Regions from separate parts of the Streptomyces sp. NPDC056580 genome, predicted to be linked through region 1. Evidence: predicted binding sites of a transcription regulator. Region 1 holds the regulator's gene; the other holds the start of a gene.
What was found. The regulator HrcA, encoded in region 1, represses chaperone genes, less so after heat shock. The targets are predictions, from matches to a motif close to TTNGCACTCNGNNNNNCNGAGTGCNAA.

Region 1 (10,777 bases):
GGCCTGCTGCACCTGGACGTCATCCGGGAGCGGCTGGAGCGCGAGTTCGGGCTCGACCTGATCGCCACCGCCCCCAACGTGGTCTACCGCGTGGTCATGGAGGACGGCAGCGAGCACACGGTCACCAACCCGAGCGAGTTCCCCGAGGGCAAGATCAACGAGGTCTACGAGCCGGTGGTGCGGGCCACCATCCTCGCGCCCACCGAGTTCATCGGCTCGATCATGGAGCTGTGCCAGACCCGGCGCGGCACCCTGCTCGGCATGGACTACCTCTCGGAGGACCGGGTCGAGATCCGCTACACGCTGCCGCTCGCGGAGATCGTCTTCGACTTCTTCGACCAGCTCAAGTCCAAGACCCGCGGCTACGCCTCCCTCGACTACGAGCCCACCGGCGAGCAGACGTCGAGCCTGGTCAAGGTCGACATCCTGCTGCACGGCGACAAGGTGGACGCGTTCTCCGCGATCACCCACAAGGACGCGGCCTACGCGTACGGCGTGCGGCTCGTCGCCAAGCTGCGCGAGCTCATCCCGCGGCAGGCCTTCGAGGTGCCCATCCAGGCCGCCATCGGCTCCCGGGTCATCGCCCGCGAGACCATCCGCGCCATCCGCAAGGACGTTCTCGCCAAGTGCTACGGCGGTGACATCTCCCGCAAGCGGAAGCTGCTGGAGAAGCAGAAGGAAGGCAAGAAGCGGATGAAGATGGTGGGTTCCGTGGAGGTTCCGCAGGAGGCCTTCATCGCCGTCCTGTCCAGTGATGACAGCGCGGGGTCGGCCAAGGGCAAGAAGTAACCGGGGGTTACGCCCGGTTACATCCGCAAAACGGACACCGGGGGGCTCGTCGTGCGAAAGTGCGGCGGGCCCCTACGCGTGCGTAGCGTCGCTCTGCGTGGAAAGTGACAGGCCGATGCCCCTTACGCAGCGGCCGGTCGCCGCTTACCCTGATCCCTGCTCGGTAGTTACTCGTGAGTTAAACAACGAGTCCGATCCCCACAGTGAGTCAACCCAGCCGCACCTGAGCCAGCCGCACCGTCGCGGGCCCCGGAGGATGTCGTGAGCGACACACAGACCCTGATCGAGAACCGTCCGCCGTCCGTGGCGGCCCTCTTCCTGGAGCGCGTGGCGGCCACACCGGACGCCGAGGCCTACCGCCATCCCGTGCCCCCGGCCTCCGGGGAGGGCCCCGACGACTGGAAGTCGCTGAGCTGGGGCGAGGCGGCCGAACGGGTCTACGCCATCGCCGCCGGTCTCATCGAGCTGGGACTCGAGCCCGAGCAGCGGGTCGCCCTCGCCGCCTCCACCCGGGTCGAGTGGATCCTCGCCGACCTCGGCATCATGTGCGCGGGCGGCGCCACCACCACGATCTACCCGCAGACCAACGCCGACGAGTCGGCGTTCATCCTCTCCGACTCCGACAGCCGGATCCTGATCGCCGAGGACGCGGCCCAGCTCGCCAAGGCCGTGGAGAAGCGCGCCGAGCTGCCCGCGCTGACCAAGGTCGTCGTCATCGACCCGGCCGGCGTGGAGACCGGTGACTGGGTGACCACCCTCACCGAGCTGGAGCAGCGCGGCGCCGCCCACCTCGAGAAGCACCCCGAGCTGATCAAGGAGCGGGTCGGCGCGATCTCCAGGGACCAGCTCGCCACCCTGATCTACACCTCCGGCACCACCGGCCGTCCCAAGGGCGTGCGCCTGCCGCACGACAACTGGGCGTACATGGCCAAGGCGATCGCGGCGACCGGCCTGGTCAGCGGTGACGACGTGCAGTACCTGTGGCTGCCCCTCGCGCACGTCTTCGGCAAGGTGCTCACCTCCGGGCAGATCGAGGTCGGGCACGTCACCGCCGTCGACGGCCGGGTCGACAAGATCATCGAGAATCTCCCGGTGGTGCAGCCGACGTACATGGCGGCCGTGCCGCGCATCTTCGAGAAGGTCTACAACGGCGTCGCGGCCAAGGCCCGTGAGGGCGGCGCGGCCAAGTACAGGATCTTCCAGTGGGCCGCCGAGGTCGCCCGCGAGTACGCCAAGGTCTCGCAGGACAACTTCCGCCGCACCGGCGCCCACTCGGTGCCGTTCGGCCTGGCCGCCAGGCACAAGGTCGCCGACACCCTGGTCTACGGCAAGCTCCGCGAGGCCTTCGGCGGCCGGCTGCGCGCCTGCGTCTCGGGCGCCTCCGCGCTCGCCCCCGAGATCGGCTACTTCTTCGCCGGCGCCGGCATCCACATCCTGGAGGGCTACGGCCTCACCGAGTCCTCCGCGGCCTCCTTCGTCAACCCCGGCGAGGCCTACCGCACCGGCACCGTCGGCAAGCCGCTGCCCGGCACCGAGGTCCGCATCGCCGACGACGGCGAGATCCTGCTGCGCGGCCCCGGCATCATGGACGGCTACCACCAGCAGCCCGAGAAGACCGCCGAGGTGCTGGAGTCCGACGGCTGGTTCCACACCGGCGACATCGGCGAGCTGTCCGCCGACGGCTACCTGCGCATCACCGACCGCAAGAAGGACCTCATCAAGACCTCGGGCGGCAAGTACGTCGCCCCGGCCGAGGTCGAGGGCCAGTTCAAGGCGGTGTGCCCGTACGTCTCCAACATCCTGGTGCACGGCGCCGACCGGAACTACTGCACCGCCCTCATCGCCCTCGACGAGGCGGCGATCCTGCAGTGGGCCACCGACAACGGCCTCGACGGCAAGCCGTACGCCGAGGTGGTGGCCGCGCCGCAGACCGTCGAGATGGTCGACGGCTACGTCAAGCAGCTCAACGAGGGCCTGCAGCGCTGGCAGACCATCAAGAAGTTCCGGCTGCTGCCCCGCGACCTCGACGTCGAGCACGGCGAGATCACGCCCAGCCTGAAGCTGAAGCGGCCCGTCGTGGAGCGGGAGTACAGGCACCTCATCGACGAGATGTACGCGGGGACCCGCGAGTCCTGACGCCGTCGTGTGAGGACGGCGGGGGCCGCGCCCCGGTGCGGCCCCCGCCCCCTTACGACTCGCAGCGCATCTCGTCCGGAACTGTCCGTCTTCCCACGTCTCAGTAGCACACTTCTCACGCGTTGCCGCCCGCTTCGGTGACTCACCGCTTAGGTTCGCGTCCGGTCTGTCACCCTGGCCGCATGGACATGGCGGCCATACCGACGCAGCGGGAGAACGACACCGACGCCCCTGAGGTGCGCGGGCACGCCGGCCTGCCCGGCAGCCCCCTCGCCCCGGGCTCCGCCCGCGCCCTGGTGCGCGCCGCGCTCGCCGACGTACCCGGGACGCCCCGGCGGTTCGTGGACGACGCCATGGCCGTCGTCAGCGAACTCGTCACCAACGCCGTCGTGCACGCGGGCACCGACGTGGACGTGGACTGGCGCCTGGAGGCGACCGGCGCCTTCGTGGTCGAGGTCGGCGACCGCCACCCCTCCCGCGCCCCGCGCGACACCGGCGAGACGTCGCACGACACCTCCGAGTACGGGCGCGGGCTGCGCCTGGTCGCCAACCTCGCCGAGTCCTGGGGCGTCACCTACCGGCGGGGCGGGAAGACCGTGTGGGCGCGGCTGCGGCCCGGCGGCGAGCCCCCGGACGACCCCGCGACCGAACACGACCTGGACGTCGCCGAGGTCCTCGCCCCGCGGCCGCGGGGCGAGGGACGCGACCGGGACTGGCTCGGCCGGGGCGCGCTGTCCTTCCTCGCCGAGGCCTCCGACCTGCTCGCCGGACAGCTCGACGAGAACCTGGTCGCCGCTCTCACCGGCCAGCTCATCGTGCCCCGGCTCGCCGACTGGTGCGCGGTCTGGCTGGAGGACGAGGCGACCGCGCGCGGCGGCGACGGCGGCGGGCCGGCCCGGGTCTGGGCGGCCGGCGAGGAGCGCGCCGAGGAACTGCACCGCGCCCTGGAGAAGGACCCGCCGCAGGCGCCGGCGGGCCTGCGGTCCGGCCCGGAGCCCTACCCCTGGCCCGGCGAGGTGCTCGGCACCCACGGCACGGCCCTCGCCTTCCGGCTCACCGCCGGCGGCCGCCCCCTCGGCACCCTGGTCCTCGGGCGCTGCGGGCAGGCCGCCTTCCCCGAGGAGGTCACCGGCCTCGTGGAGGACCTGAGCCGCCGGGTGGCCCTCGCCATCGGCGCGGCCCGCCAGTACGCCCGGCAGGCCACCATCAGCGCCGTCCTGCAGCGCGGACTGCTGCCCGGAGCGGTCGCCGAGATCCCCGGGGTGAGCAGCGCCCTCGTCTACGAGCCCTGCGACAAGGGCGGCCCGAGCGGCGACTTCTACGACCTGTTCCCGGCGGGCGACGGCCGCTGGTGCTTCGCGGTGGGCGACGTCCAGGGCAAGGGCCCGGAGGCGGCCGTCGTGATCGGGCTCGCCCGGCCCTGGCTGCGCCTGCTCGCCCGCGAGGGCTACCGGGTCGCCGACGTCCTCGACCGGCTCAACCAGCTGCTCCTGGACGACGCCACCGAGGCGGCCGACGCCGCCGCCCGCGCGCTGGTCGCGGCCGGCGGCCGGCCCGTGGCGGCGGGGGACGGGCCGCAGACCCGCTTCCTGTCCCTGCTCTACGGCGAGCTGACGCCCCACGCGGACGGCGGCGTCCGCTGCACCCTCGCCTCCGCCGGGCACCCCCTGCCGCTGCTCCTGCGCCCCGACGGCGAGGTGCGCACCGCCGCCCGCCCGCAGACCCTGCTCGGCGTCGTGGAGGACGAGACCTACACCAGCGAGACCGTCGAGCTTCGGCCCGGCGACAGCCTGCTGTGCGTCACCGACGGCGTCACCGAGCGGCGCTCGGGCTCCCGCCAGTTCGACGACGGCGACGGGCTCGCACGCGCCCTGTCCGGCTGCGCGGGCCTGAGCGCCGAGGAGATCGCCGAGCGGATCCGCGGCCTCGTGCACGGCTTCGGGGGCGGTCTGCCCGAGGACGACCTGGCCCTGCTGGTGCTCCAGGCCGGGTGAGTCCCGCCGTACGGGACAATGGAGGACATGCCTTCCGCACTCCCCGACGGCGAGCCCGTCCCCGACGACGGCGCGCTGCCCGCCTCCGCGCTCGCCGGGGCCGCCGGCCGCCCCCTCGGGTTCTACCTGCACGTCCCGTACTGCGCGACCCGCTGCGGCTACTGCGACTTCAACACCTACACCGCCACCGAGCTGCGCGGCACCGGCGGCGTGCTCGCCTCCCGGGACAACTACGCCGGCACCCTGACCGACGAGGTCCGGCTGGCGCGGAAGGTCCTGGGCGACGACCCCCGCCAGGTCCGTACGGTCTTCGTGGGCGGCGGCACGCCCACGCTGCTGGCCGCCGCCGACCTCGTGGCCATGCTGGCGGCGATCCGCGACGAGTTCGGTCTGGCGCCGGACGCGGAGATCACCACGGAGGCCAACCCGGACTCGGTCGACCCGGCGTACCTCGCCGCCCTCCGGGAGGGCGGCTTCAACCGGATCTCCTTCGGCATGCAGAGCGCGCGGCAGCACGTGCTGCGGGTCCTGGACCGCACGCACACCCCCGGCCGCCCGGAGGCCTGCGTGGCGGAGGCGCGGGCGGCGGGGTTCGAGCACGTCAACCTGGACCTGATCTACGGCACCCCGGGGGAGAGCGACGACGACTGGCGGGCCTCGCTGGACGCGGCGATCGGCGCGGGCCCCGACCACGTCAGCGCGTACGCCCTGATCGTCGAGGAGGGCACCCAGCTCGCCCGCCGCATCCGCCGCGGCGAGGTCCCGATGACCGACGACGACGTCCACGCGGACCGCTACCTGATCGCGGAGGAGACGCTGACGGCCGCCGGCTTCGACTGGTACGAGGTCTCCAACTGGGCCACCTCCGAGTCCGGGCGCTGCCTGCACAACGAGCTGTACTGGCGGGGCGCCGACTGGTGGGGCGCGGGACCCGGGGCCCACTCGCACGTGGGCGGGGTGCGCTGGTGGAACGTCAAGCACCCGGGAGCGTACGCGGCGGCGCTGGCGGCGGGCCGGTCGCCGGGGGCCGGGCGGGAGCTGCTGTCGGACGAGGACCGGCGGGTGGAGCGCATCCTGCTGGAGCTGCGGCTGCGGGAGGGCGTTCCGCTGTCGCTCCTGAAGGAGGAGGGGCTGGCGGCTTCGCGTCGGGCGTTGGCGGACGGACTCCTGCAGGACGAGCCGTACGGGGAAGGCCGGGCCGTGCTGACGCTGCGCGGGCGCCTGCTGGCGGACGCGGTGGTACGGGACCTGGTGGACTGACGGTCCCCGGCCCGGCTACGCGGGGACGGCCCCCGGCCCCGTTACGCGGGGACGGTCCCTGCCCCGCTACGCGGTGACGAAGTCGATCAGCTCCTCGACCCGCCCCAGCAGCTCCGGCTCCAGGTCCCTGTAGGACCGCACCCGGGACAGGATCCGCTGCCAGGCCGCGCCCGTGTTCTCCGGCCAGCCCAGGGCCCGGCAGACGCCCGTCTTCCAGTCCTGGCCGCGCGGGACGCGGGGCCAGGCCCGGATGCCCAGCGAGGCCGGTTTCACCGCCTCCCAGACGTCGATGTACGGGTGGCCGACGACCAGCGCGTGCTCGCTCGTCACCGACTCGGCGATGCGCCACTCCTTGCTGCCCGGCACCAGGTGGTCCACCAGGACGCCGAGGCGCGCGTCCGGGCCCGGCGCGAACTCCGCGACGATCGACGGCAGGTCGTCCACGCCCTCCAGGTACTCCACCACCACGCCCTCGATGCGCAGGTCGTCGCCCCACACCTTCTCGACCAGCTCGGCGTCGTGACGGCCCTCGACGTAGATGCGGCCGGCGCGGGCCACGCGCGCGCGTGCGCCGGGAACGGCCACCGAACCGGACGCCGTGCGGGTGGGCCGCGCCGGCCCCGACGGCGGCCGGACCAGGGTCACCGCCCTGCCCTCCAACAGGAATCCGCGCGGCTCCAGCGGGAACACCCGGTGCTTGCCGAAGCGGTCCTCCAGCGTCACGGTGCCCGCCTCGCAGCGGATCACCGCCCCGCAGAACCCGGTGCCGGGCTCCTCCACCACCAGGCCCGGCTCCGCCGCGACCTCCGGCACGGGCCGGGGCTTCTTCCAGGACGGGGTCAGATCGGCGGAGTACTGGCGCATTCGGATGACGATAGGAGAACCGGCGGCTCTGTGCTCATGACACGCCGAAACGCGCCGCCAGCACGTCTCGCTGGCGCCGCACGAAGTCCGCGTCCACCACCGCTCCGTGACCGGGTACGTACAGCGCGTCCTCGCCGCCCAGGGACAGCAGACGGTCGAGCGCGTCCGGCCAGCGGCCCGGCACCGCGTCCGGGCCCGCCTGCGGTTCGCCCGACTCCTCCACCAGGTCGCCGCAGAAGACGACCTCCGGGGCGCCCGGCACCAGCACCGCCAGATCGTGGGCCGTGTGGCCGGGACCCACGTTGGCCAGCAGCGCCTGCCGCCCGTCGCCGAGGTCGAGCGTCCACTCCCCGGAGACCAGGTGCCGGGGCGGCGCCAGCGCGTCCACCGCCTCGTCGGCGTCCGCGGGCGGCAGGCCGTTCCTGACCGCGTCCAGGCGCAGCTCCTCGCGCTCGTGCGTCAGCGCCGCGTCCGCGCCCACCGCCGCGTACACCTCGGCCCCGGCCAGGGCGGCCGCGCCGAAGACGTGGTCGAAATGGGGGTGGGTGAGCGCGAGATGGGTCACACGGTGGCCCGCGAGCCGCTGGGCTTGCTCCCGCAGCCGCGTGCCCTCGGCGAGGCTCGACCCGGCGTCCACCATCAGCGCCGTACCCGCCCCGAGCACCAGGCCCGAGGTGCAGTCCCAGCCGGGCAGCCGGCACCGGCCGACCCCGTCGGCCAGCCGCTCCCATCCCAGCTCTTCCCAAGTCACGGTCATGACGCGACGCTAACGGCAGGACGGGGTGCGGCGGGACCGACCTTGCCCAGTGAGTACCCCACGGCCGTACACTGGCCGGGGAACGCTGGCACTCGGACACGCAGAGTGCCAGGGGGACGACCCGAAAGGCCGCGGAAGACATGCTGGAGGTGCGCGCGGATGCTGAGTGAACGCAGACTTCAGGTGCTGCGCGCCATCGTCCAGGACTACGTGGGCACCGAGGAGCCGGTCGGCTCCAAGGCGCTCACCGAACGGCACAGCCTCGGTGTGTCCCCGGCGACCGTGCGCAACGACATGGCCGCCCTCGAGGAAGAGGGCTACATCGCCCAGCCGCACACCAGCGCCGGCCGTATCCCCACCGACAAGGGGTACCGGCTGTTCGTGGACAAGCTCGCGGGCGTCAAGCCGATGAGCGGGCCCGAGCGGCGGGCGATCCAGAACTTCCTGGAGGGCGCCGTCGACCTCGACGACGTCGTCGCGCGCACGGTGCGGCTGCTCGCGCAGCTCACCCGGCAGGTCGCCGTCGTGCAGTACCCGTCCCTGACCCGCTCCACCGTGCGGCACGTGGAACTCCTCTCGCTCGCCCCCGCGCGCGTGATGCTCGTGCTGATCACGGACACCGGCCGGGTCGAGCAGCGGATGGTGGACTGCCCGGCGCCGTTCGGGGAGACGGCCCTCGCGGACCTCAGGGCAAGGCTCAACAGCCGGGTCGCGGGCCGCCGGTTCACCGACGTGCCGCGCCTGGTCGAGGACCTTCCGGAGGCCTTCGAGCCCGAGGATCGCGGTACGGTCTCCACAGTGCTCTCCACACTGCTGGAGACACTGGTCGAGGAGAACGAGGAGCGGCTGATGATCGGCGGCACCGCCAATCTCACCCGCTTCGGACATGACTTTCCCCTCATGATCCGGCCCGTCCTGGAGGCCCTCGAGGAGCAGGTCGTGCTTCTCAAGCTCCTCGGCGAGGCGAAGGATCCGGGCGTGATGGTGCGCATCGGGCACGAGAACGCCCACGAGGGACTCAACTCCACGTCCGTCGTGTCGGTCGGCTACGGTTCGGGCGGCGAGGCGGTTGCCAAGCTCGGCGTGGTCGGACCGACCCGCATGGACTACCCGGGAACGATGGGAGCGGTACGCGCAGTGGCACGGTACGTCGGACAGATCCTGGCGGAGTCGTAAGTGGCCACGGACTACTACGCCGTTCTCGGCGTGCGCCGCGACGCGTCGCAGGATGAGATCAAGAAGGCGTTCCGGCGGCTCGCGCGCGAGCTGCACCCGGACGTCAACCCCGACCCGAAGACCCAGGAGCGGTTCAAGGAGATCAACGCCGCTTACGAGGTGCTGTCGGACCCGCAGAAGAAGCAGGTCTACGACCTCGGCGGCGATCCGCTCTCGCAGGCGGGCGGCGGCGGCGCGGGCGGCTTCGGCGCCGGCGGCTTCGGCAACTTCTCCGACATCATGGACGCGTTCTTCGGCACGGCGTCGCAGCGCGGGCCCCGCTCGCGCACCCGGCGCGGCCAGGACGCGATGATCCGGATCGACGTCGAGCTGGACGAGGCGGCCTTCGGCACGACCAAGGACATCCAGGTCGACACCGCGGTCGTCTGCAACACCTGCAACGGCGAGGGCGCGGCCCCGGGCACGACCGCCCAGACGTGTGACATGTGCCGCGGCCGCGGCGAGGTGTCGCAGGTCACCCGGTCCTTCCTGGGCCAGGTCATGACCTCCCGCCCCTGCCCCCAGTGCCAGGGCTTCGGCACGGTCGTGCCGACCCCGTGCCCGGAGTGCGCGGGCGACGGCCGGGTGCGCTCGCGCCGCACCCTCACCGTCAAGATCCCGGCCGGTGTCGACAACGGCACCCGGATCCAGCTCGCCGGCGAGGGCGAGGTCGGCCCCGGCGGCGGTCCGGCCGGCGACCTCTACGTCGAGATCCACGAGCTGCCGCACCAGACCTTCCAGCGGCGCGGCGACGACCTGCACTGCACGGTCACCATCCCGATGACCGCGGCGGCCCTCGGCACCAAGGTCCCGCTGGAGACGCTGGACGGCATGGAGGAGGTCGACATCCGCCCGGGCACCCAGTCCGGCCAGTCGATCCCGCTGCACAACCGGGGCGTCACGCATCTGCGCGGCGGCGGCCGGGGCGACCTGATCGTCCACGTCGAGGTCACCACCCCGACCAAGCTGGACCCCGAGCAGGAGAGGGTGCTGCGCGAGCTGGCGAAGCTGCGCGGCGAGGAGCGGCCCCAGGGGCAGTTCCAGCCGGGTCAGCAAGGCCTCTTCTCACGGCTGAAGGACGCGTTCAACGGGCGCTGAGGGCTCCGCCCCTTGTCCGGGTGCCGAGGGCTCCGCCCCTCGCGCTGAGGGCAAGGGGCCCCGCCGCTCGGACCCCGCCAGGGAGCTCCGCCCCGGACCCTGCCCTTCGCGCACCCGCCACCCGGCTCGGGGGCCGGTGGAAAGTGGCATGTGCCAGGGAGGAAGACCCGATTCGGAGCTCCCCCCAGGACGTGACAACATGCGGGCATGTCCTCCGCGCTGACCGATCTCTTCCCCCGGCCGATCGTGCAGGCTCCGATGGCGGGCGGGGTTTCCGTGCCCGAGCTCGCGGCGGCCGTGTCCGAGGCGGGCGGGCTCGGGTTCCTCGCCGCCGGGTACAAGACCGCCGACGGCATGTACCAGGAGATCAAGCAGCTCCGCGGGCTCACCGGACGGCCCTTCGGCGTGAACCTCTTCGTGCCGCAGTCCGAGTACCCCGGTGCGGGCAACGGCTCCGCCGCAGCGGCCGGCGCCGCGCCCCTCGACGCGGGCGCCGTCGAGATCTACACCCACCAGCTCGCCGGTGAGGCCGCCTGGTACGAGACCGAGCTGGGCGACCCGGACAGCGGCCGGGACGACGGCTACGACGCCAAGCTCGCCGTACTGCTCGACAACCCGGTGCCGGTGGTCTCGTTCCACTTCGGGGTCCCCGACCGCGAGGTCA
Region 2 (10,777 bases), on a different contig from region 1:
CGGACGCCTGCCCGAGCGCTTGTGTTTTCAACCGCCTCCGCACTCTCAACGACGGTCACTCGAAAGAGTTACGGGGCCGCCTGCCGTCTTCGGCACTCTACGTGAGGGTCTCGACACGGTGCAGACATGCCCAACGGACTCTCAACTTTTCATCACATCCCATGCCCCATTTAGTCGCTTTTGTTCCCGTTTCTCGGTGTCTGGGGCTAGATTCGCAATGAGTCATATTTTCATCTCCTTAGACCGGAGATGTACGGTCGTTGGCACCGGATCCGCCCAGAACGGCTACAAGGGGTCACGTAATGGCAGATTTCTCCCGCCTTCCCGGACCGAACGCGGACCTGTGGGACTGGCAGCTTCTGGCTGCCTGCCGCGGAGTGGACAGCTCGCTCTTCTTTCACCCTGAGGGCGAGCGCGGGGCGGCTCGGAGCGCTCGAGAGAACTCGGCCAAGGAGGTCTGCATGAGGTGCCCGGTCCGTGCGGAGTGCGCCGCGCACGCGTTGGCGGTACGCGAGCCGTACGGAGTCTGGGGCGGCCTGACCGAGGACGAGCGTGAGGAGTTGATGGGGCGGGCCCGCAACCGCCTGGTGGCGGCCTCGACCACCAGCGGCGACACCGCCCCTCATCATTGAAGGAAACGTTTCTGCACCCACAGACCACCGGGTGCTTCCCATCCCCACCGGGCACGCCACGCGCGTGCCCGTGACTCTGCCGCCGCGACCGCCTGCCCCGCCGTAACCCCTACGCCCGCGCCGCAGTAACCCCTACGTCCGCGCCGCCGTAACCCCTACGCCCGCGCCGCCGCCCGGGCCAGCTGCTCCAGCGTCGCCGCCACGGCCGGCACCTGTGCCAGGTCGGGCAGGGTGAGGGCGACGATCTGCCGCCGGACCACCGGTTCCAGCTCCACCGTGCGCACCCCTCTCGGCCGTACCGACTCCACCGCGAGCTGGGGCAGTACGGCGACCCCGAGCCCCGCGCCCACCAGGCCGGCCACCGCCGGGTAGTCGTCGGTGGCGAAGTCGATGCGGGGCGTGAAGCCGGCGCCCTCGCACACCTCCACGAGCTGGCCGCGACAGCGCGGACAGCCCGCGATCCATGGCTCACGGGCCAGCTCGCCGATGCCGACGGACTCCGCGCGCGCGAGCGGGTGCCGTTCGGGCACCAGGGCGACCAGGCGGTCGGTCAGCAGGGGCCGCACGATCAGGTCGTCCCACTCCTCGGCGGCGGCCGCGCCCTCGTAACGGAAGGCGAGCGCCACGTCGCAGTCGCCCTCGCGCAGCAGCTCCACGGATCTCGGCGGCTCGGCCTCCTCCAGGGAGACGCGGGTGCCGGGGTGGGCGGCGCGGAGTGCGGCGAGGGCGGTGGGCACGAGGGTGGAGCTGCCGCTGGGGAAGGAGACGAGCCGCACCCGGCCGGCGCGCAGGCCCGCGATCGCGGCGACCTCCTCCTCGGCGGCGGTGAGTCCGGCGAGGATGCCGGAGGCGTGTCTGACCAGGGCCTCACCCGCCTCGGTCAGGCGCATCTCGCGGCCGCTGCGGACCAGCAGCGGGGTGCCGACCGAGGCTTCCAGCGCCTTCATCTGCTGACTGACCGCCGGCTGGGTGCAGCCCAGCTCGCGCCCCGCGGCGGAGAAGGAGCCGGTGGTGGCGACGGCGCGCAGGACGCGCAGATGACGGGCTTCGATCACCCCTGAAGCATAAGCCGGGCTTGGGCCCGACGCCGGAAATCGCGTCGACGCTTTGGGTCCGGTTCCCGTACCGTGCGGCCATGAAGCTTCTCTCGGTCAACATCGGCCGCCCGCAGCCGGTGCCGTACACGGACCAGCCGCAGGGTGTGACGGGCATCGACAAGCTGCCCGTCGACGGGCTGGTGCGGGTGGCGGCGCCCGGCCCCAAGGGAACCGGCGCGAGCGGGGTGGCAGGGGACGCGGTGTGCGACACCCGCCACCACGGCGGTGACGACCAGGCGGTGTACGCCTTCGCCCGCGAGGACCTCGACGACTGGGAGCACGAGCTGGGCCGGACGCTGGCCAACGGCTGCTTCGGCGAGAACCTCACGACGGACGGTCTCGACGTCTCCGGCGCCCTGATCGGCGAGCGCTGGCGGATCGGTTCCGGACTCGTACTGGAAGTGACCTCCGGCCGCATCCCGTGCCGCACCTTCCAGGGCCATCTGGCCGAACGGGGATGGGTGAGGAGATTCACCCGGAAGGGCGCGACCGGCGCCTACCTCCGGGTGATCGAACCGGGTGGGATACGGGCGGGCGACTCCATCGAGATCGTGCACCGGCCGGACCACGGGGTGACGGCCGCGATGGAGTTCCGCGCGGTCACCACCGAGCGGGAACTGCTGCCCCGGCTGCTCGTGGCCGGCGCGGCGCTGCACCCGGAGAGCCTGGCCAAGGCCCGCAAGTACGTCGCCGCCCAGGCCCGCTGAGCGGTCGTCACCGGCGGCGGACGCGCTCGCTCCGGGTCACTACGCTTGGGCCATGACAACGGCTCTGATTACGGGATCGACCGCGGGGATCGGTGCCGCCTTCGCGCGGCGCCTGGCGGCTGACGGCCACGACCTCGTCCTGGTGGCGCGGGACACCAAGCGGCTGCGCGAGCAGGCGACCGAGCTGCACGACCGGCACGGCGTCGAGGCGGAGGTGCTCACCGCCGACCTCGCCGAGGACAAGGGCATCGAGACGGTGGCCGACCGGCTCGGCGACCGGCGCAACCCGGTCGACCTGCTGATCAACAACGCCGGTTTCGGCAACAAGGGCCGCTACCTCGACGTGCCCATGGCCGACGAACTGAAGATGCTCAAGGTGCACTGCGAGGCGGTGCTGCGGCTGACCTCGGCGGCCACCGCGGCGATGCGGGAACGGGGCCGGGGCGGTGTCGTCAACGTGGCGTCCGTGGCCGCATTCCTGCCCCGGGGCACCTACGGCGCCTCGAAGGCGTGGGTCGTGCAGTTCACCCAGGGCGCGGCGAAGGACCTGGCCGGCAGCGGGGTCCGGTTGATGGCGCTGTGCCCCGGCTTCGTGCGCACCGAGTTCCACGAGCGGGCCGGGATGGGCACGGACAACATCCCCGGCTGGATGTGGCTGGACGCGGACAAGCTGGTCGCCGCGGCGCTGGCCGACCTCGCGCGCGGGAAGTCGCTGTCCATCCCGGACCCGCGCTACAAGGCGCTGATGGGACTGGTCAAGGTCACCCCGCGCGGTCTGCTGAGCGGGATCAGCTCGCGGACGGGCCGCAAGTACGGGCCCCAGTAGCGAGGGTGGCGCCGCCGTTCCGGTGGGAAAATGGTCGGGTCGGTACCCGACCAGGGGGGCCGGAGGCGGTGACATGACCTTCGTACAGCTCATCGAGTGCAGGACGAGCCGGCTGGACGAGGTGAACCGGCTGATGGACGACTGGGTCACCCAGAGCAAGGGGAAGCGCACGGCGACGCACGCGGTGGTCGCGAGGGACCGCTCGGACGCGTCGCACATCGTCGAGGTGGTGGAGTTCTCGTCGTACGAGGAGGCGATGCGGAACTCGAACCTCCCGGAGACCGGCAGGATCTTCGAGGACATGGCCGCCCTGTGCGACGAGGCGCCGACGTTGACCGACCTGGACGTCGTCCGGGACGAGCAGCTGGGCCTGGAGTCCGTGCGGCGGCTCTTCGCGGCCCTGGAGAGCGAGGGCGATCTCCCGCCGCTCAACGACCTGCTGGACGAGGACGTCCACAGCCACGACCCGGTGAACCCGCAGGACACGATCGGGCTGGACAGCGTGCGCAGCGAGTACCGGATGTGGCGCGCCGCCTTCGACTTCGCCTTCACGGTCGACGACGTGCTGGCCCAGGGCGACCAGGCGTGCGCGCGCTGGACCTGGCACGCCACCCACAAGGGCGACTTCCTGGGCATCCCGGCGACCGGCCGCCAGGTCACCATGACCGGCATGACCCTCTTCCGCTTCGACCCCCAGGGCAAGATCACCGAGACCTGGTGGCAGCACGACCAGCTCGGACTGATGCAGCAGCTGGGGGCGCTGGACGAGCTGGAGCAGTAGGGGAAGCCGTCGCGCCGCTTTCGTCGCGCGTCGGCGTCAGTCGGCCAGGAGGACGTAGCAGCGGGACCAGTGGAGATTCCAGTCGCCGTCCATCCGGTAACCCGCCTCGCCGACCTGCCGCCCCCTTGCGCCGCGGTCGCGATCATGAAATGTTGCGGCTCGGACGATCCAGCCGAGCGCGGCCGGGTCGGAGTGAGGCACTGATCTCCCTGCACCGCATGTAAGGGGGTCTTCGTTCCACAGGAGGCCCTTGTGCACGCCGTCGACTCAGCCGTCACCCCTGGAAACTGGGACCACTACCGGTCCGCGGTCGTCGACGTCCGGTTTCCTGACCGGACCGTTCACGTCGAACCCCGCCCCGCCGGCACGGCCGGGGGCTTCTTCCCGGAAGCGGCGGGCGGCCGCGCCGTCCATGTGATCACCGCCTGGAACCCCTACGGCCGTACGGCGCCGGCCGACGCCAACGCGCGCGCCCAGACCCTGCTGCTCGACGAGGTCCGCCGCCGTGGTCTCGCCTGGTGGTCCGCGGTGGGCGGTGACGCGGGCGGCACGCACCGCGAGGAGAGCGTGGCCGTCGTCGGGCTGGGCGACGCCGCGGCGCGTGACCTGGGCCGCCGCTTCGGCCAGGACGCGATCTTCGCCTGGACTCCCGGCGCCTGGCGCGTCCTCGCGTGCGGCACCGACGCGGTCGCGGTGAGCGGCTGGACGAGCTCCGAGAACGGCCGCTGCGCCGGTCCGCGTTGAGGCAGGCGGGAGGAGAGCGATGGGCATGTACCCGATGCGCACGCCGGAGCACTGTCCGGGCTGCGGCCGGCGCCTGACCGGTCCACCGGCCGAGCGGGTCGGAGTCGACGGCTTCCCGGCCGAGGTGACGTACGCGACCGATCCGGTGTGCGGTGCGCGCTGGCACGTCTGGGACAGAACGTCTCCGCTGCGGCGGCTGGCCCGCCCGTACGTGGAGGGCGGCTGACGGCGCGTTTGCGCGGACACGCCCCTCACCGGCTCATCTCCGTCTCCCTGCCGGTCCGTGACAGCTTCTCCGGATTGCGGACCGCGTACAGGCCCGTGATGCGGCCGGCGTCCAGGCGGAGGGCGATGACGGATGAACGTGATCGTGCACAACCCGGGCGGCTCGTAAGGGCCGGGGATGTTCGACCGGCTGTCGGGCTGACCGGCGGGCGGTCCCGGGGGAAGGCGGGGAGAGATCCGGGAGAAGGCGGAAAAGCGGGAGGCCCGGCGCCCCGAAGGGCACCGGGCCTCATCGCTGAGATGCCTCAGTGGGCGTGGCCGTGGCCGTGGCCCGCCGCGGCCGGCTCCTCCTCTTCCTTCTTCTCGACGACCAGGGTCTCGGTCGTGAGCAGGAGGGAGGCGATGGAGGCGGCGTTCTCCAGGGCGGAGCGGGTGACCTTGACCGGGTCGATGACGCCGGCCTTGATCAGGTCGCCGTACTCGCCGGTGGCGGCGTTGTAGCCGCTGCCCTTCTCGAGCTCGGCCACCTTGGAGACGATGACGTAGCCCTCGCGGCCGGCGTTCTCGGCGATCCAGCGCAGCGGCTCGACGGCGGCGCGGCGGACGACCGCGACACCGGTGGCCTCGTCGCCGGTCTTGTCGAGGTTGCCCTCGAGGACCTTGACGGCGTGGACCAGCGCGGAGCCACCACCGGAGACGATGCCCTCCTCGACCGCGGCGCGGGTCGCGGAGATGGCGTCCTCCAGACGGTGCTTCTTCTCCTTCAGCTCCACCTCGGTGGCGGCGCCGACCTTGATCACGCACACGCCGCCGGCCAGCTTCGCGAGGCGCTCCTGGAGCTTCTCGCGGTCCCAGTCGGAGTCGGTGCTCTCGATCTCGGCCTTGATCTGCGCGACGCGGCCCGCGACGTCGGCGGAGTTGCCGCCGCCGTCGACGATCGTGGTGTCGTCCTTGGTGACGGTCACGCGGCGGGCGGAGCCCAGCACGTCCAGACCGACCTGGTCGAGCTTGAGGCCGACCTCCTCGGAGATCACGGTGCCGCCGGTGAGGGTGGCGATGTCCTGCAGCATGGCCTTGCGGCGGTCGCCGAAGCCCGGGGCCTTCACCGCGACGGCGTTGAAGGTGCCGCGGATCTTGTTGACGACCAGGGTCGACAGGGCCTCGCCCTCGACGTCCTCGGCGATGATCAGCAGCGGCCTGGAGGCACCCGACTGGATGACCTTCTCCAGCAGCGGCAGCAGGTCCTGGATGGAGCTGATCTTGCCCTGGTTGATCAGGATGTACGGGTCGTCGAGGACGGCCTCCATACGCTCCTGGTCGGTGACGAAGTACGGGGACAGGTAGCCCTTGTCGAAGGCCATGCCCTCGGTGAAGTCCAGCTCCAGACCGAAGGTGTTGGACTCCTCGACGGTGATGACGCCGTCCTTGCCGACCTTGTCCATGGCCTCGGCGATCAGCTCGCCGACCTGCTGGTCCTGGGCGGACAGCGCGGCGACGGCGGCGATGTCGGACTTCGAGTCGATCGGGCGGGCCGAGGCGAGCAGGTCGTCGGAGACGGCCTTGACCGCGGCGTCGATGCCCTTCTTGAGCAGCGCAGGGGAGGCGCCGGCGGCCACGTTCCGCAGACCCTCGCGCACCAGCGCCTGGGCCAGCACGGTGGCGGTGGTGGTGCCGTCACCAGCGATGTCGTTGGTCTTGGTCGCCACCTCCTTCACGAGCTGGGCGCCGAGGTTCTCGTACGGGTCCTCGATCTCGACCTCACGGGCGATCGTGACACCGTCGTTGGTGATGGTGGGCGCGCCGAACTTCTTGTCGATGACGACGTTGCGGCCCTTGGGGCCGATCGTCACCTTCACCGTGTCGGCCAGCTTGTTGACGCCGCGCTCGAGGGCGCGACGGGCGTCCTCGTCGAACTTCAGGATCTTCGCCATGACAGCGGGAGCCCTCTCGGAAATCTGTGGGTGAAAAAGGCACTGCGCCCCGGGCGCCCGGCTCTTATGTGGTCGCGGGGGCCAGGGGCGCAGCGTCAAGCATCAAAGTGCTCGAGGTGACTTACTTCTCGATGATCGCGAGGACGTCGCGAGCCGAGAGGACGAGGTACTCCTCGCCGTTGTACTTCACCTCGGTGCCGCCGTACTTGCTGTACAGGACGACGTCGCCGACCTTGACGTCGAGCGGCAGGCGCTCGCCGTTCTCGAAGCGGCCCGGGCCCACGGCGAGGACGGCGCCCTCCTGGGGCTTCTCCTTCGCGGTGTCCGGGATGACCAGGCCAGAGGCGGTGGTCTGCTCGGCGTCGAGCGGCTGGACCACGATGCGGTCCTCGAGCGGCTTGATGGCAACCTTGGAGCTGGTGGTCGTCACGGTCCGACCTCCCCCTTCGGAGATCTCACGGGGTTAACTGTCTGAGGTGGCGACCAGGTGGATCCGTCGTCGCGGGTGCCGGACCTGCCCGTCGCGTGTCTGGCACTCTCGTCTGCCGAGTGCCAGAGCCGAGACTATGACCGCGATTAGCACTCGGTCAAGCGGAGTGCCAATGGCGGTGCGGCGCGTCGGCCCCGCCGGGGTGGTGCGCCGCGCCGGCGACGGGCGTGGTCAGGCCAGATAGTCCTCCAGGCGCGCCACGGTCAGGCCCTCGCTCTGGGCGTGGCGCAGCAGGCGGATGGTGCGTTGCGTCAGGGTGGGACCGGCGGCCTCGTCGGGACCCACGAGGACGATGTCACCGGGGCGCAGGCGGTGCGCGCCGCCGCGGTAGACGATGCCGGCGGAGTCGAGGGCGGCCCGCCACAGGACGACGTTGGAGATGCCGCAGCCGGCGGCGGCGCGCAGGGTGTTGGCGTCGTAGGAGCCGTAGGGCGGCCGGAAGAGGCGGGGGCGGACACCGAAGCGGGATGCGAGTCTGTCCTGCTGGCCGCAGATCTCGGCGCGCTGGCCGGCGTACGGCAGTCCGGGCAGCGCCGGGTGGTCGAGGGTGTGGTTCTCGATCGCGGCGCCCACCGCGCGCAGCCGGGCGAAGTGGCCGTAGCCGGGGCCCACGACGCTGTCGGTGAGGAAGAAGCTGACCGGCAGCCGGAGTTCGCGGACCATGTCGACGAACCGCGGGTCCCGCTCGGCGCCGTCGTCGTAGGTGAGGAAGACGACCCGGTCGGTGGTGTCGACGCGGTCCACGACCGGGGGCGGTGCGGCGTCCGTCCGGCGAGTCCCCGGGGGCCGGGCCGGGTGGCTCGGCGGGGCGGCGAGCGGGGCGGTCAGGCCCCAGCGGCGGTACGCCGCGCCGTCGGCCGGGCTGGGCTGCCGCGCGCCCTGGGCCGCCCGCTTGCCCAGCCGCTCGATGGGGTCGACGGACTGGGCGCAGCCGGCGAGCAGGAGAGCCGCGGCGAGCGCGGCCGCCGCTGCGGCCCGCACCCGTACGGGCCCGGCCGCCGGCCGCCCCCGGCGCCTCACAGGTAGTCCTCCAGGCGTGCCACGGCGTACCCCTCGCGCGTGACCTTGTCGAGGAACCTGCGCATGTCGTCGACCATCGTGCCGTCCCATTCGTCGCGGCCGCGGAAGTGGGTGAGCACGATGTCGCCGGGGTGCAGGCTGCGGTCCCAGTCGCGGTACTCCCAGTGGTCGACGAAGACCTCCTCGTCCCAGATCGGCGCGTACTTGATCCCGCAGGACTTGGCGGCGCGCAGGGTGTCGCCGTTGTAGTTGCCGTAGGGCGGCCGGAAGACGGTGGGCGCCTTGCCGAACTGCTTCTTCATGACGTCCTGCATGCCGCAGATCTCGTGCCGCTGCTCCTCGTAGGACAGGCCGGGCAGGAAGGGGTGGGTGAGGGTGTGGTTGTTGAGGGTGTGGCCCTGGGACTGCATCCGGCGGAAGTAGCCGTAGTCGTTCTTCACCAGGTAGTCGCTGAGGAAGGCCGAGTAGGGGACCTTCAGGTCGCTCATCATGCGCAGGAACGCCGGGTCCTTCTCGGCGCCGTCGTCGATGGTGAGGAAGACGACCTTCTCCTTGGTGGGGACGGTGGTGAAGACCGGGGGCAGGTTCTCCTCGTCCTGGCCGTCCACCTCGAAGCCGTCGCGCGGGGTGATCCGCGGCTTGACGGCGGGCGGCGCCGGGGCCGTGAGCGGCACAGCGGCCAGCTTCCAGCGCTGGGCGGCGGCGGCCAGCCGGGCCTGTTCGGCGGCGCGGCGCGCCTCGGGGCTCAGCGCCTGGGCGCCGCCCTGGCCGGCGTTCCTGCTGGGGCCCGGATGGCCGTCGGGGGCCCGGTCAGGGGAACCGCAGCCGGCGGCGAAGGCGGCCGAGACCAGGGCGGCCGCCCCGCAGCGGAGGGCGGCCCCCGTGAGACGCGCACGCCTGCCATGTGCCCGCTTTTTGTCATTTTGTACTACTGGTCGCATGGCCTCGGATCCTCGCAGGCCCCGGTGCCGAACCCGGCCCGACACCGCCGCCGGAGGCGCACCATCCACCGACTGGCCCACAATGACCCGGTGAACGACCTCGCCCTCCTCCTCAGCCCCGAAGGCCGCGCCCTGCTCGACGAGGTGCGCGACACCGACCCCGCGCACGAGCTGGCCGTGGCCACCCGGCTGCGCCGTGAACACCCCGCCGAGCTGGTGTCGGCGGCGCTGGGACAGGCACGGCTGCGGCAGCGGGCGGCGGCGAAGTTCGGGGCCGAGGACGCGCGGCGGATGTTCTTCACCCCGAACGGGGTCGAGCAGTCGACGCGGGCGAGCGTGGCCGCGTACCGCGCGGAGCGGATGCGACGGCTGGGGGTGACCTCGGTGGCCGATCTGTGCTGCGGGATCGGCGGCGACGCGATCGCGCTGGCGCGGGCCGGCATCCGGGTGCTGGCCGTGGACCGCGATCCGCTGACGGCGGCCGCGGCCCGTGCCAACGCCGAGGCGCTGGGGCTCGCCGCGCTGATCGAGGTGCGCGAGGCGGACGTGACCGAGGTGGACACCGACGGCTACGACGCCGTCTTCGTGGACCCCGCCCGGCGCGGCGGCCGGGGCCGGATCTTCGACCCCGAGGCCTACTCACCGCCGCTTTCGTGGGCCGTCGCGGCTGCCATCGAGGCGCCCCGGGCCGCACTGAAGATCGCCCCGGGCGTCCCGCACGAGGCCGTCCCGGCCGAGGCCGAGGCCGAGTGGATCTCGGACGGCGGGGACGTGAAGGAGGCGGTGCTGTGGTTCGGGACCGGGGCGCCGGGTGCCGTGCGGGCCACACTGCTGCCGGGCCCGCGCACGCTGTCCGGCCGCGGCCTGCCCGACCCCGCGGTGCGCCCGGTGGGGCGGTACCTGTACGAACCCGACGGCGCCGTGATCCGCGCCCACCTGGTCGCCGAGGTGGCCGAGGAGATCGGCGGCGGCCTGGTCGACGGGACCATCGCCTACATCACCGCCGACGCGCTGCACCCGACCCCGTACGCCACCGCCTACGAGATCACCGACCAGCTCCCCTTCAACGTCAAGAAGCTGAAGGCCCTGCTGCGCGAGCGGGAGGTCGGCACCCTGACCGTGAAGAAGCGGGGCTCGGCGGTCGAACCCGAGGAACTGCGCAGAAAGGTCAAGCCGCAGGGCCCGAACTCCGCGACGGTGTTCCTCACCCGGGTCGCGGGGGCCCCGACGATGCTGGTCGGCCGGCCGGTGCGCTGAGCGCGCAGTCGCTCAGCCGGCCTCGGCGGCCCGGCGCAGCAGCAGGGCGCGTTCGCGTTCGTTGCGGGTGAGGGAGGCCGCGCGTTCGAACTCGGTGCGGGCCTCCGCCGCGCGGCCGAGGCGGGC

Region 2: a site for HrcA is predicted at 7,520-7,546, ahead of groES (co-chaperone GroES). Genes of this name have one in related genera too.

What each region holds. Positions count from the first base shown of each region.
Region 1 is NZ_JBHTVE010000002.1:206,562-217,338, forward strand. It holds gene lepA (translation elongation factor 4) at 1-789, shown strand, start outside; gene ACFQ9Z_RS04645 (AMP-dependent synthetase/ligase) at 1,051-2,925, shown strand; gene ACFQ9Z_RS04650 (SpoIIE family protein phosphatase) at 3,114-4,919, shown strand; gene hemW (radical SAM family heme chaperone HemW) at 4,947-6,179, shown strand; gene ACFQ9Z_RS04660 (DUF3097 domain-containing protein) at 6,246-7,043, opposite strand; gene ACFQ9Z_RS04665 (MBL fold metallo-hydrolase) at 7,078-7,800, opposite strand; gene hrcA (heat-inducible transcriptional repressor HrcA) at 7,960-8,976, shown strand; gene dnaJ (molecular chaperone DnaJ) at 8,977-10,113, shown strand; gene ACFQ9Z_RS04680 (nitronate monooxygenase) at 10,321-10,777, shown strand, end outside.
Region 2 is NZ_JBHTVE010000010.1:102,302-113,078, forward strand. It holds gene ACFQ9Z_RS23075 (WhiB family transcriptional regulator) at 303-632, shown strand; gene ACFQ9Z_RS23080 (LysR family transcriptional regulator) at 788-1,687, opposite strand; gene ACFQ9Z_RS23085 (MOSC domain-containing protein) at 1,768-2,436, shown strand; gene ACFQ9Z_RS23090 (SDR family NAD(P)-dependent oxidoreductase) at 2,489-3,262, shown strand; gene ACFQ9Z_RS23095 (ester cyclase) at 3,336-4,043, shown strand; gene ACFQ9Z_RS23100 (DUF3293 domain-containing protein) at 4,296-4,787, shown strand; gene ACFQ9Z_RS23105 (hypothetical protein) at 4,813-5,013, shown strand; gene groL (chaperonin GroEL) at 5,318-6,943, opposite strand; gene groES (co-chaperone GroES) at 7,065-7,373, opposite strand; gene ACFQ9Z_RS23120 (polysaccharide deacetylase family protein) at 7,605-8,453, opposite strand; gene ACFQ9Z_RS23125 (polysaccharide deacetylase family protein) at 8,450-9,394, opposite strand; gene ACFQ9Z_RS23130 (methyltransferase domain-containing protein) at 9,485-10,651, shown strand; gene ACFQ9Z_RS23135 (RNA polymerase sigma factor) at 10,664-10,777, opposite strand, start outside.